2 regions of the Collinsella sp. AM38-1BH genome follow, and region 1 is predicted to be linked to the other one. Evidence: riboswitches for the same ligand, from Rfam matches in the RefSeq annotation. Region 1 holds a riboswitch; the other holds the start of a gene.
What was found. A riboswitch is a leader RNA that binds a small molecule or an ion and turns the genes downstream of it on or off. The one in region 1 is predicted to bind thiamine pyrophosphate.
Positions count from the first base shown of each region.

Region 2: another riboswitch for thiamine pyrophosphate. It lies ahead of thiC (phosphomethylpyrimidine synthase ThiC); the one in region 1 lies ahead of thiM (hydroxyethylthiazole kinase).

Region 1 is NZ_QSHC01000008.1:80,787-88,086, reverse strand. Features, by position in the region: gene DW870_RS05040 (uracil-xanthine permease family protein) at 1-686, opposite strand, end outside; gene DW870_RS05035 (5-methyltetrahydropteroyltriglutamate--homocysteine S-methyltransferase) at 810-1,943, opposite strand; gene DW870_RS05030 (LysR family transcriptional regulator) at 2,099-2,995, opposite strand; gene DW870_RS05025 (HAD-IIB family hydrolase) at 3,006-3,914, opposite strand; TPP riboswitch at 4,078-4,188, shown strand; gene thiM (hydroxyethylthiazole kinase) at 4,240-5,079, shown strand; gene DW870_RS05015 (thiamine-binding protein) at 5,083-5,424, shown strand; gene DW870_RS05010 (thiamine phosphate synthase) at 5,421-6,116, shown strand; gene DW870_RS05005 (patatin family protein) at 6,229-7,098, opposite strand.
Region 2 is NZ_QSHC01000003.1:107,210-114,509, reverse strand. Features, by position in the region: gene DW870_RS02635 (TIGR02452 family protein) at 1-373, shown strand, start outside; gene DW870_RS02630 (SGNH/GDSL hydrolase family protein) at 451-1,110, shown strand; gene thiD (bifunctional hydroxymethylpyrimidine kinase/phosphomethylpyrimidine kinase) at 1,444-2,274, opposite strand; gene thiC (phosphomethylpyrimidine synthase ThiC) at 2,457-3,791, opposite strand; TPP riboswitch at 3,784-3,899, opposite strand; gene DW870_RS02615 (hypothetical protein) at 3,963-4,478, shown strand; gene DW870_RS02610 (YaaA family protein) at 4,502-5,311, opposite strand; gene DW870_RS02605 (aminopeptidase) at 5,417-6,814, opposite strand; gene polA (DNA polymerase I) at 6,981-7,300, shown strand, end outside.

The DNA.
Region 1 (7,300 bases):
GGGCCAAAGAGCGCAAACACGGTGTTGTCCCACACGATGGGCAGACCGACCCACGGAGCGGCGGCAACGCCCGAAAAATCGACCTCACCCAACGCGGCCGCAACGGTATAGCTCACCACGACGCCCAGCAGGATCGGCACGATCTTGACCATGCCGCGGCCCCAAATATTGCAGATGACGATGACGGCCGCAGCGACAACGGCAACAAGCCAATTGGTCTGGCAGTTGGCAATGGCAGAGCTCGCTAGGATCAGGCCGATGGAAATGACGATGGGACCGGTCACCACCGGCGGAAAGAAGCGCATGACACGCTTGGCGCCAAAGGCACGGAACAGGGCCGCGAGCACCGGATAGAGCAGACCGGCGCAGGCAACGCCCAGGCAGGCGTAGGGCAAAAGCTCGGCCTCGCCGTTGGGCGCAATGGCGGCATAACCCGCGATAAAGGCAAACGACGAGCCCAGGAACGCAGGCACCTTACCGCGCGATAGAAAATGAAACAGCAGCGTGCCGATGCCGGCGAACAGAAGCGTCGCCGAAACGGAAAGGCCGGTGAGCACGGGCACGAGCACCGTTGCTCCGAACATCGCAAACATGTGTTGCAAACCCAACACGAACATGCGCGGGCGGCCGAGCGACGATGCGTCGTAGATGGCATCGGTGACGGCGGGCGTCGAGGATTGGGACATGGAAGTCCTTTCATGATGGAAGGGCGATCAGGCATATCGGATAACCTGCCCGAACGATACGATCCGAACCATTGTACGTGATACACCATGTCTCGCGCGCGCCGTCACCTGCAAGCGGTAACGTTACTTCCAAACGCGCTCAGCAATGCGCTTGACCAGCGCGATCTTTGCCCACTGTTCGTCCTCGGTCAGCTTGTTGCCAATCTCGCAGCTGGCAAAGCCGCACTGGGGCGACAGGTACAGGTTCTCGAGCGGCACATACTTTGCGGCCTCTTGGATACGTTCGACGATAACGTCCTCGTCCTCAAGCTCAGCCGCCTTGGTGGTCACCAGGCCCAGCACGACCTTCTTGCCGGGAGCAACGTACTTAAGCGGCTCAAAGCCACCGGCGCGTGGCGTATCGAACTCAAGGTAGAACGCGTCGACGTTCTCATGTGCGAACAGGTACGGCGCAATGGGATCGTAACCACCCTCGAAGGCATACGTGGAGTGATAGTTGCCGCGGCACACATGCGTGTTGATAACCAGATCGTCGGGCTTGCCCGCGATGGCAGCATTGTTGAGCGCCACGCCCAGCTCGCTCACCTTTTGCAGGTCAACCGGGCTCATGCCAGTCTTGGACACAAAGTCCGTATCGCAATAGATGCCCCAGGTGCAGTCATCAAATTGGATGTTGCGGCAGCCCGCGGCATACAGGTCGGCGATCACCGTGCGATAAGCGGCTGCAATGGCGTCGGCAAGTTCCTCATCGGTCTTGTAGACGGCGCGCAGACTCTCCTGCTGTCCATCGCAGCGGTCGAGCGTAACCTCCGAGAACGTCTGGATCGGCGCCGGAATGGTTTGACGCGCGACCTGGCCCTCCCCCTCAAGCGCCTTGACAAACTTAAAATGCTCGACGAACGGGTGGTTCTCGCCGCTAATGGGACCGGTAACCACGGCGGTGTCGGCCGTCGTCTCCTCGTCATGGAACATATAACCCGTGCGTGAGGTGCGGCGCTCAATGCCGTTAAGGCCCCACATAAAATCGAGGTGCCAGTAACTGCGGCGGAACTCGCCATCGGTGATCACCTGCAGGCCGGCGGCCTTCTGCTTGGCCACTAAGTCGCGGATGGCCTCGTCCTCGACGGCCTTAAGGCCGGAAGCGTCGAGTTTACCCGCGACATAGGCGGCACGGGCATCCTTTACAGCCTGCGGACGAAGAAAACTGCCGACGATATCGGCACGAAACGGCGCGTTCGGTTGAATCGAAGTGCTCATAGATATCTCCCTTTGCATTGGTTGCTTTACTGGGACAGAGTATGAGCGCTCATATGGTCATCGTAAAATATACGTTTATAACAGTTTGATATAGATGCTTCCTATATCAGTCTGGACTGTCATAAAGAGACTTGAACCGTGCGGAGCACAGCAGCCTAGATATGCTGACGAATCGCGTCGATATAGGCCCGACCGTAGCGCGTGAGCGTCGTGTTCTTGCGCGTGATGATGCCAATCTCCATGTACTCGTCCACGTCGAGCGGAATCGAGATAATGCCGGGGCCGTTGAGCTCGTGGCTGATCACGCCCGAGCATACCGTGTAGCCGTTGAGGCCCATGGCCAAATTGAACAACGTCGCACGGTCGCGCACGCGGATATTTTTGCGACGCTCGAACGTCGAGGTCAGCTCCTCGGAATAGTAAAACGAGTTGTAGCTGCCCTGCTCGTAGGACAGGAACGGGTAGTCTTCCAGATCCTCGAGCGTCACGCTGGAGCGGCCCGCCAGCGGATGGTCGGCGCAGACGAAGACATGCGGCGTGGCGCAGAAGAGCCCTTCGAACACGAGCTCGTTGGCGGCAAGCATGCGCTCGATGACCTCGCGATTGTGCTCCGACAGATACAGGATGCCGAGTTCGCTTTTCATATGCGCGACATCCTCGATAATTTCGTGGGTCTGCTCCTCGCGCAGGGTAAAGTCGTAGCGCGCGGCATCGAACTCGCGGATCACATCGACAAACGCATTAACGGCAAAGGAATAATGCTGGCAGCTCACACTAAAGTGCGGCACCTGCTCGGACGTGCCTTTGTACTTGCCCTCGAGCAGGTCGGCCTGGTCGAGCACCTGGCGCGCGTAGCCCAAGAAGGTCTCGCCTTCCTCGGACACAATGACGCCCTTGTTGGTGCGCTCAAAGATATGCACACCCATCTCGTTTTCGAGATCGCGAATCGACGCGGTAATCGAGGGCTGCGACACAAAGAGCCGGCGCGAGGCCTCGGTGATGCTACCGCATTCGGCAACCTTAACAACATATCTGAGCTGCTGGAGCTTCATAGCCTTCTCCCTAGACGTTCGTGACGCCAAAACCTGCCGCGTCCATTTGACGCATAAACGACGGCATCTCCCCCGTCGCGGCGCAGGCGGCAATCTGATGCAGAGCCCCGGCAACCGCATCATCTGCCGCAGCGCCAATATGCCAGCGTGCGGCAGCCGTGACGGCCTCGTTGGCATTGGCGACTGCAACGGAGTTAGGAACGGCATCGATCATGGGCAAATCGTTATCAGAATCGCCGAATACGGCCACCTCGTCGGGCGTCAGGCCCAAAGCGCGCGCCAGCTCCAGCGCAGCGCAGCCCTTGTCCCAACCAGCCGGAAGGATGTCGAACAGGCGCACTCGGTTGTTGGGAAACACAAGCGAGAGTTCCGGCACCTCAGCGGCAACGCGCTCACGTAGCTCCGCGAGCTCCTCACGCGAACGGGCACTCCAGATATTCGCCTTAAACACCGACGCGTCATCGACGACGGGACGACATGGGGCCTCTTCGCCTTTGAGCCACGCGTTGCCGCCCGACTCCATGGCGCGACGAACGCGCTCGGGGTCACTCGTCACACAATGGGCATCGTTGCCCCAAAAGTCATCGCCCAGGCTGTAGACTTTTAGAAATGTATCGTCGGTCTCTTGCTCCAGATAGTCGGCCAAACGCATCAGAGCATCGTTGTCGATTGCGCGCGAGGCGACTACTTCGCCGTCAACAAACATCACCTGGCCGTTACAGAACGCACCGGTCGAATAACACCCGGAACGGTTTTTGAACATCCAGCCCATCGCGGACGGCTGACGACCCGAAACCGGCCCAAAGTGCAAACCCGCCGCCTGCATGGCATGAATACCCTCAATGGCGTAGTCGCTGGCGCCGTCATGCCCGGCTGGAATCAGTGTATCGTCCATATCGGTCAGCACAAGTTTGATCATAGAGTCCCCTCGGTCATTCTTAATCCCATCTATTGTACCGACCTGCCAAAAAGGGACAGGTTTATTTCGGCAGGTTTCATCTGGGAAAACGCAAAGTCCCAGTTGTTACCTGCCAAAATAAACCTGTCCCTTTTTGGCAGGTGCGCTAGTATAGGGAACAACAGATTCGATGCGGGAGTGCCGGCGGTGCAAACCACAAGGCTGAGAGGGCATGGGGCCCAATCCTTTGAACCTGTCAGTTAATGCTGGCGTAGGGAGCATGCCGCCTTTACAGGGGCGCTGTCTATGCACAGCGCCCCTTTTCTATGCCAAGGAGGCATGTGCAGTGATTGATTCGGAACAGCTTAAGCAACATATGGTCAAGGCCGTGGAGGAGATTCGCACCACCAATCCGATGGCCGGCTCCATCACCAACACGGTGACGATCGACTTTGTCGCCAACGCGCAGCTCGCTGTGGGTGGATCGGCCGCCATGGTCTATCTTCCCGACGAGGGCGAGGCGCTCGTTGCCGGCGGCGGCGCCATCTATCTCAATATGGGCACGCTCTTCCCCATCTACGAGCAGACGATTCCCCGCGCGGCCAAGGCGGCACACGACGCCGGCAAGCCCTGGGTGCTCGATCCGGTGGGTCTGGGCATCGGCAGTCTGCGCACCCAGTTGGTAAACGAGCTTAAGCAGTACAAGCCCGCCATCGTGCGCGGCAACGCCTCCGAGATCATCGCGCTCGCCGGCCTGTGGGGTCTTGAGGGCGAGGCGGCCGATCTGAGCCGCGTGCGCGGTGTCGATACCACCGACACGGTCGACGCCGCCCGCGATGCCGCCGTGGCGCTCGCCCGCTACACCGGCGGCGCCGTTGTGGTCTCGGGCGAAGTCGACCTGATCACCGACGGCATGACCGTGGCCAAGTCCCACGGCGGCAGCCCGCTCATGTCCAAGATCACCGGTTGCGGCTGCTCGCAAGGCGGCGTGCTGGCTGTGTACGCCTGCGCTGCCGACCCGTTTACGGCCGCCGTCTGCGGCACCGCCGTCTACAACGTTGCCGGCTCGCGTGCCGCCGCTGTCGCCGACGCCCCGGCAAGCTTTAAGGTCGCCTTTATCGACGAGCTCTACCGCGCAACCGCCCAGGACATCGCCAACAACCAGCTCGACCTCGAGGAGGCATAGGCCATGTCCGAGCCCGCAACCGATGCCGGCATGAATACGCTCGTCGCCGTGGCCATCGCCCCGTGCGGCACCGGCGATGAGCTGTCCGCCGAGGTCGCCGAGGTCGTGCGCGTCATTCGCGAGAGCGGCCTTCCCAACCGCACCACCTCGATGTTCACCGAGATCGAGGGCGACTGGGACGAGGTCATGCAGGTCGTGCGCGACGCAACCTTTGTGTTGGCGAGCAAGGGCATCCGCACCGAAGTCGTGCTCAAAGCCGATATTCGACCCGGATTTACCGACACCATGACCGGCAAGCTCGAGCGCATGGAAGCTCAGATCAAAAAGCAGGAGGAAACACGATGAGTATCCGCGACAACCTTGATATCTCGGCCTATCTGGTGCTCGGCCCCGAAAACACGCTCGGGCGCCCCGTGGGCGATGTGGTGGCCCAGGCACTCGACGCCGGCTTTACCTGCATCCAGGTGCGCTCCAAGGTGGCAAGCGCCCGCGAGATCATTGCGCTGACCGGCGACGCCGCGCAGGCAATCGCACAGGCCGGCAAGACCGGTCAGGTCGCTTTGCTGATTGACGACCGCCTGGACTGCGTACTCGCCGCGCGCGAGCAGGGCATTGCTGTCGACGGCGTGCACGTGGGTCAGAGCGACATTCCCGTCGAGGTCTGTCGCAAGCTGCTGGGGCCCAACGCCATCGTGGGCCTTTCCGCCCGTTGCGAGGAGATGCTCGAGTACGTCAAGACCGCCGACATGAGCCTAGTCGACTACCTGGGCATCGGCCCACTCCACGAGACCGAGACCAAGCGCGACTGCGGACGCGCGGCCGACGGCTCTATCATCACCAAGAGCTTTGAGGACCTGGCCGCCCTCCACGCGGCAAGCCCCGTGCCCATCGTGGTGGGCGGCGGCGTCAAGACGGCCGACCTGCCACAGCTCAAGGCCACCGGCGTCGACGGCTTTTTCGTGGTGAGCGCCGTCTGCAGCGCCGATGACCCCTACGCCGCGGCCAAGGAGCTCGTCGACACCTGGCAGCAGGCGTAAGTCTAGGCCGAGCAGCTGATTCGCAGCCTCATATCTTCAGCAATGGAAAGCGCATCCCAGTTTGAGCCTCCATTCCGGGATGTGCTTTCCGCCGAGATGGCGGCAGCAGCCTCTACCCTGCCAGATATGCCTCCAGTGCCGGCAAGGTCGCCTCCGCATCGCGGCGACCAATCTGGTAGATGCGCTCAAGTTCATCGGGCTCGCGACACAGCGACGGCACCTTCACCGATTCGCTCGGACGCACCACAAAGATCTCGCCGGCAGCCTCGCGACGTGCCAGGTCATCGAGCGTGGCATTGTAGACCTCATGCCGATGCTCAAGCGCTGCGACAAACTCCGGATAGTGACGGAACACGCGCCGCAGCATGGGCATCACGCTGTTGGGCTGCTTCACAAAGCCCGCCGGCTGCGTGAGTACCACGATATTGCGGTCATACCCCTGCGCAAACAGCCACGCGCTGGGAATAGAATCAGCCACGCCACCATCCAGATACTTATGCCCGTCAATAGCAACGGGACGCGTCGCCACGGGAATTGCCGACGACGCCCGAATCCACTCGATATCGCGCTCGTCGCCATACGGCAGATCGTGATAGACGGCCTTGCCCGTCTCGATATCGGTACACACGCACGTAAATCGCATGGGACAGGTGCGATACGCCTCTAAGTCGATAGGATCGCGCTCGATAGGCACCTCGTGATAAGCAAAGTCGGCATTGTACATATCGCCGGTTCGCAGCCAGCTGGTCACGCTCGCATAGCGCTTGTCGGCGCAATAGGCCTTGTTATAGCGAATGGCGCGGCCGATCTGGCGCGATTTAAAGTTGTAGCCAAACGCCGCGCCCGCCGAGACGCCCACCATATGGTCGCAGGTCAAACCGTGCTCCATCCAAACGTCGAGCACGCCCGCCGTATACATACCGCGGTAGCCGCCTCCCTCGAGCGCCAGCCCCACCGTGCGCGTCATATTTGACTGTGCCATGCGACCATCTCCGTTCCTGCGTTTTAAAACGGGACAAGTATACCCGTCAACATATATCGTCCCAGTCGCATTTTTATCGAACATCGCATCGTCGCGCTACCGCTTGTCGAATAATAGCCGCCCACAGCATGTGCACCCATATATAATTGTGCACTATTGTTTACACTACTCAGCTGTTATCAACAGCGAACATTAGCCGACA
Region 2 (7,300 bases), on a different contig from region 1:
TCTGCTGGATGCCCTGCGCGACCGCATTCGCTTTGTGCTTGCCATCTGCGACGAGCTGGGTCGCGAGAAGCTCGTACTGGGCGCTTGGGGCTGCGACAACAACGGCTTTGACGCCGAGGCCGTGGCCGAGCTCTTCCGCAAGGAGCTCGCGTCGGGCGACTTTAAGGTCAAGCAAGTCTTCTTTGCCGTGCCTTCTACGCGCTGGGATGAGGATTTTGCCAAGTTCGAGCACGTGCTGGCAAACTTCCCCGAGCGCAACGAGGAGTCCTATGCCCAGGTTGCCGCTCGCGCTGCGGCAGCTCGCGCCGCCGAGCAGGCCCAGGCTGCTACCGAGGATGATGAGAACGAGGACGATTGGCGCAAGTACCTGTAATCGGTACGTGCTGACAGATGGGTCGAGCCGGCGGGAGGGCTGCTCCCGTCGGCTTTTTACTGAGCGAGGGGCTTACGATGAAAAACGTTCTATGCTTTGGCGACAGCAACACCTATGGTTACGATCCGGCGGGCATGCGCGACGGCACCGCGGTGCGCTATGCGCGGGATGTGCGCTGGTGCGGCGTGGCCCAACGTGACTTAGGCGAGGGCTGGCATGTAATTGAAGAAGGCCTCAACGGCCGCACGACGGTACGCGACGACATGTGCCATCTGGACACCAATCTTAACGGCATCCGCGCGCTGCCGATGCTGCTCGAGGCCCATAAGCCACTGGACGCCATTGTGATCATGCTGGGCACCAACGACTGCAAGACGGTCTTTAACGTGACGGCTGCCGATATCGCCCGTGGCGCCATGGCGCTGATTCGCGCCGTCCGCGCGTTTCCGTGGACCGACGCTGCGCCTTGTCCGCGCATTCTGCTGATGGCTCCTATCAAGATCAAGCCGCAGATCGCCGATGTATATATGACCGATTTTGACGAGCGTTCCGTCGAGGCCTCGGAGCATTTTGCTGAATACTACGCGCACGTAGCCGAGCAGTTTGGCTGCGACTTTTTGAATGCAGCGGAGTTTGCCGAGCCGGGCGATATCGACTATCTGCATATGATGCCCGAAAGCCATGAGAGCCTGGGTCACGCCGTGGCGGCCAAGCTCCAAGAGATGCTCGGTGAGTAGCACGGCCCCAAACCACCACAATAGTTCTCCTTGCGACGGCTTGTTTCGTTGGTTTGCTTTGATCTGTAACAGTTGTAAGGCCAAAAACGGGCTAGATGTTACAGATTAAGATTATTTAGGTCGATATCGGTCGTTTGTCTCGATCTGTAACATCTAGGGTCGATTTTGCCGAGTTACTGTTACACATCGAGATTATCTTCTCAGTGGAATTTGGATGTCTCGATTTGTAACGGGTGGGCCGAAAAATGGACTTTAACTGTTACAGATCGAGATGTTTGTGGGAACCACCGCAAGGGTGCCTGTCCCCTTTGCGGTGGTTTTGGACTGCGAATCTTAATACTGCCACATGTGGTTGACGGGGCCGGAGCCTTTGCCCATGTTCAGGCCGGCGGCCAGAGCGCCTGTCAGGTAGGCCTTGCCAGCGTTGACGGCATCGGCAAGATCCATACCCTGGGCCAGCGCGCAGGCAATGGCGGACGAGAGCGTGCAGCCGGTGCCGTGTGTGTTATTGGTATCGATACGCTTGTGGCGGAACCACGTGGTGAGTGGATCTCCCAGATGGTTGCCCTCGTCATCGAGCGGCGCGGGTTCGGCCAGTACATCGTTGGCCTCGTTGACAAGATGCCCACCCTTAACGAGGGATGCGCAACCAAAGCGGCGGGTGAGGAGCATGGCAGCATTTTGCTGCGTGCGCTCGGAGTCGACCTCGTAGTCGAGCAGGGCCATGGCCTCGGGAATATTGGGCGTGATAACCGTCGCCAGCGGGAACAGGCGGCGGGTGAGCGCCTCGGCGGCATCTTCGGCAATCAGCCGCGCGCCCGAGGTGGCGACCATGACGGGGTCGACGACCACGTTCGTTGCGTTCCAGGCGCTCAAGCGGTCGGCGATGACTTCGATAATCTCGACAGAAGAAACCATGCCGATCTTGACGGCGCTCGGGCGGATATCGTCAAAAACGGCGTCAATTTGCGCGGCTACGATATCTGGCGAGATATCCTGTACGGCGGTGACGCCCAGCGTGTTTTGCGCTGTGATGGCGGTGATGGCCGTCTCGGCATACAGGCGGTGCGCCGTGATGGTCTTGATGTCGGCCTGAATGCCGGCGCCGCCGCTGGAATCGGATCCCGCGATGGACAGGACGGCAGGTACCTTACTACGATCCATGTTCGCTCCCTTGTTCGGTCGGAATCAAATGGGTCTTTAAGCCAGCATTATAAAGATGCCCGGGCCGACTCTATGTCGAACCCGGGCGGGCGATGCAATCTTTACGCAAATGCAAGCAAATGTTCACACGTCAACAATTGACAGGCACCAGCTCGCCGCCAGAGGCGGCCGCGGCGACAGGGTTAGTCCTCTATGCCGAGGTCGATCGTGGTGCCCTCGAAGATCTTGTTGACGGTGCGGACGGCGCACATCTTGCCACACATGGTGCAAGTGCCCTCGGTGGCGGCGGGGGACTCCTCGTAGCGCTTCTTGCCCGTAACCGGGTCGAGCGCGCACTCCCACATGGCGTCCCAGTCAAGCTTGCGGCGTGCCTGGCCCATCTTGTCGTCCATGTCGCGGGCGTGCGGCACCTTTTTGGCGATGTCGGCGGCGTGTGCGGCGATCTTGGTGGCCATGAGGCCGTCGAGCACATCCTGGGCGTTGGGCAGGCATAGGTGCTCTGCCGGTGTCACGTAGCACAGGAAGTCGGCACCGGAGCTGGCGGAGATGGCGCCGCCGATGGCAGCGGTGATGTGGTCGTAACCCACGCCGATATCGGTCACCAGCGGCCCGAGCACATAGAACGGAGCATTGTGGCACAGGCGTTTCTGCAGTTTCATGTTGGCGGCGATCTCGTCGAGCGCCATGTGACCCGGGCCCTCGACCATGACCTGGACGCCGGCGGCCCAAGCGCGCTTGCACAGCTTGCCCAGCTCGATCATCTCAGCGGTCTCGGTGGCGTCGTTGGAGTCGTAGAGGCAGCCCGGGCGGCAGGAGTCGCCGAGCGAAATCGTCACGTCGTACTCGTGGCAAATCTCGAGCAACTCGTCGTAGAACTCATAGAATGGGTTCTCGTTACCGGTGACCTCCATCCAGCCAAACAGCAGTGAGCCGCCACGGCTCACGATGTTCATCAGGCGGCCGGTCTCCTTAAAGGTCTTGGTGACCGACTTGTTTATGCCGCAGTGGATGGTCATAAAGTCCACGCCGTCCTCGGCATGCGCGCGCACGACTTCGAACAGGTCGTCCTTGGTGAGCTTGACCAGCGGCTTTTCCATGTAGCCGATGGCGTCGTACATGGGGACGGTGCCTACCATGAGCGGCGTCTCGTCGATGAGCTGCTGGCGGAACTGGCGCGTCTTGCCCGAGTTGGAGAGGTCCATGATGGCGTCGGCGCCAAAGTCCTCGGCGATCTTGACCTTCTTCCATTCCTCGGCGGCATCGGCCTTGTCGCCCGAGATGCCCAGGTTCACGTTGACCTTGGTGGACAGGCCCTCACCGACGCCAAAGGCGCGCATGCCCTTTTTGATGTGCACGATGTTGGCGGGAATGGAGATGCGGCCGTCGGCCACGCGCTCGCGGATGTACTCGGGGTCGCGATGCTCGCGCTCGGCGACCTCCTTCATCTGCGGTGTGATCCGCCCGGCGCGGGCGAAGTCGATTTGCGTGACGAGCTTGGGCTCGGTCTGTGCGCTCATTGGCACGGCTCCCTTCGTTGGCATTACCCATATCAGGTTTGCGGGTCAGGGCGGGCGCGCCCAGTCTCAGCCTGCCGTCTTGTCCTGCAAGCTCCCCGTTTATGTAATGGGCTCAAGTATAGCCTGAATGGGTACGATTGGGCCAACGAGCGTGCCTGTGGGGAGGCGTACATGGAAGACAAGCATCTATATCGAGAGACACAATGGGGTGTATCGGCCGAGGAAAGCCGTGCGCACCATGGGTTGGTCGCGATTGGTTTTGCGGTGCTTGCCGTGCTGGTGATTGCCTTTTGTATTTGGACGTTCGGCGGTCCTGGCGGCGCCACCTGGGGGTTTGAAGCCGACGAGGGCCTGCCGATTATGACCATGAAAGTTTCTGGTGGCAACACGGTTGCCGCACCGGGCGACTATTGGTATCCGCGCGACGAGTTTGTGCAGCTGCAGCTGAGCGGCGGGTCTATTCCGGGTGAAGAAATCGAACGCGTGACGTTTGATGCGACGCTCAAAACGCTGACGGTGAAGCTCAAAGATCAAGGGGACGTGCCCACGACCATGGACATTGCGCTGACGGAGTGGCGTCTGGAACCTCCGTCGGGCGTTACGGTATCCGACGTAGAGCACGTTAAGATTACCTACCAAGATGGCTCGACGAGCGAGATTGCAAAGGCCGATGGCTTGGCGGAGTAACGGGGTGTTTGGAAACGGCGGGCCTATAGTGCCTGCGCGTTCATGAAAACCAGGGTGTTTTTGTCTGAAAGCTCGGGGATGTGCCGATAGCCGATGTTGAATGCGGTAAGTTCGCTTGCATCCTCGAGCTTGTTTTCTGCCATCCACCGCACCATGGAGCCGCGCGCCTTTTTGCTGGCGGTCGACCGTTGGATGGGCTTCCCGTTGCGGATGCCCTCGCCAAAGAGGCATGTGACGGCCGTGGCGTCGCCCGCGAGGTGGGGCAGAACGGCTTTGGCATACTCTACGCTGGCGAGGTTGACGATCGTGGTGTTTGAGCCTGCCGGGGCGATAGCCCGCGCGAGCTTATCGCTCCAAAATGCGTAGAGGTCTCGGGCACCGTCGACGACAAGCTTCGCGCCCATCTCCAGCCGATACGGTTCGACGGCATGAAAGGGACGAACGCACCCGTAGAGGCCGGAGAGGATCCACAGATGGCTTTGCAGCCAGGCGAGCTGTTCGGCATCCATTACCTCGGGTGCCATGCTCTGGTACTGAATGCCGTGATAGGACATGATGGCAGGGGAGAAGTGACGGGCGAGTGCGGGATTGTCGAGATCGCCGTTTTTCAGGATGGGCCCGAACTCATGCAGGGTGTTGAGGCAAGGTCCCAGCAGTTTGTCACTCACGTTCCACAGCGCCTGCAGGCCGCCGCTGCCTTCATTCCGCTCGATATCTAGCAGTGCGCGGTGGAGGCGAGCTGTCTCGCGCACAAAGGGTGGAATGCCCAGGACTTCAAAAGCATTTTGGGCCGCGCGCATCTGCTTGGCGGGCGAAATGATGACCTGCAGCATGGACTCTCCTCTGCCAAAAAAGAAATTGCGGTGGAATACGGTCTGTTTGGGCTATTGAAAGACCAAATCAATCCGTATTCCACCGCAAGTTATGGGTGGGGTGGATTAGGCGCGCTCGAGGAAGGCCTTGTAGCCGCGATAGGCCTCGTAGATGTCGGCCTTGTTGGCGACCTCCCACAGGGCGTGCATGGACAGGACGGCAACGCCGGAATCGATGACGTTCATGCCGTACTTGGCCATGATGTAGGCGATGGTGCCGCCGCCGCCCGCGTTGACGCGGCCGAGCTCGCAGGTCTGGAAGTCCACTCCTGCCTTGTCCATGATGTCGCGAATGAGGGCCACATACTCGGCGTCGGCGTCGTTAGAGCCGCCCTTGCCGCGGCTGCCCGTGTACTTGTTAAAGCACAGGCCGCGACCCATAAAGGCGGCGTTCTTGGTCTCGAACTTGCCGGCATAGCCCGGGTCGAAGCCGGCGGACACGTCGGAGGAGAGCATACGGCTGTGGGCGAGCGCGCGGCGCAGAGCCAGCGGGCTGTCCTCGCCGGCGAGCGTCATGATCTCGGCGACGGTGTTCTCGAAGAAGCGGCTCGTCATGCCGGTGGCGCCCACGGAGCCGATCTCCTCTTTGTCGACGATGAGCGTGATGCTCGTGCGCTCGACATTGGCCACATTGATCTGGGCGAGCATGGAGGGGTAAGCGCAGACGCGGTCGTCGTGACCATAGCCCAGAATCATGGAGCGGTCGAGGCCCATGTCGCGGGCGGGGCCGGCGGGCACGACCTCGATCTCGGCGGAGAGGAAGTCCTCCTCCTCGACGCCGTACTGCTCTTTGAGGATGTCCAAGAACATCTGCTTGACGGGCTCCTTGGAAGCGTCCTTGTCGTCCTCATCGAACTTGACGGGACGGCCGCCCACGATCACGTCGAGAATCTCGGCGTCGACGGCGTCCTTGGCGGGCTTGGCCATCTGCTCGCTCGAGAGGTGGATCAGCAGATCGGAGATGGTAAAGACCGGATCGTCTGCCTTGTCGCCGATATTGATGTCGACGGTGGTACCGTCCTTTTTGCAGATGACGCCCACGAGTGCGAGCGGGGAGGCTACCCAGTGGTAGCTCTTGACGCCGCCGTAGTAGTGCGTGTCGAGGTAGGCCATGTCGCCGGCCTCGAAGGCGGGATTCTGCTTAAGGTCCAGGCGCGGCGAGTCCACGTGGGCGCCCAGGATGTTAAAGCCCTGCTCGAGCGGGGCGGTGCCCAGGTTGACGAGCATAAGGTCCTTGCCGTGGTTGGCGGCGTACACCTTGTCGCCGGCCTTGAGCGTGCGGCCCTCGGCGATCACGGTCTCCAGGTCGACGTATCCCGCCTCCTCGGCCATCTTGATGCCGGTCTTGACGCACAGGCGCTCGGTCTTGTTCTCGCTCAAAAACTGCTTATAGCCGCGGCAAAGCCCCTCGAGCTCCTCGACTTGCTGTGGCGTGTACTTTTTCCATGCGCAGGGACGCTCCATGACGCAGGCTCCTTTCGGATCGATCGTGCTGGTTGATGTACCGTGAGCCATCGTATCACGCGCGGGCTCGCGGTGGCGGGGGAGCTTGATGTGCGGTGGCCGCGGGGCGGGGAGCGTGTAAACTGGAGTAAGCAAACCGTGCCCAGCCCAAAGCGAGGTATTCAATATGTCTGACAAGCGCCGCACCTTTGCCGTTATCGACGGCAACTCGCTCATGCACCGCGCCTTCCACGCCGTGCCGCCCACCATGAATGCGCCGGACGGCCGCCCCACCAACGCGATTTTCGGCTTTCTGAACATGTTTCTCAAGATGATCGATGCCTTTAACCCCGACGGTGTGGTCGTGGCGTTTGACAAGGGCAAACCGCGCGTGCGCATGGAGATGCTGCCGCAGTATAAGGCGCAACGCCCGCCCATGGACCCCGATCTGCATGCGCAGTTTCCGATGATCAAGGAGCTGCTCACCGCGCTCAACGTGCCGATTCT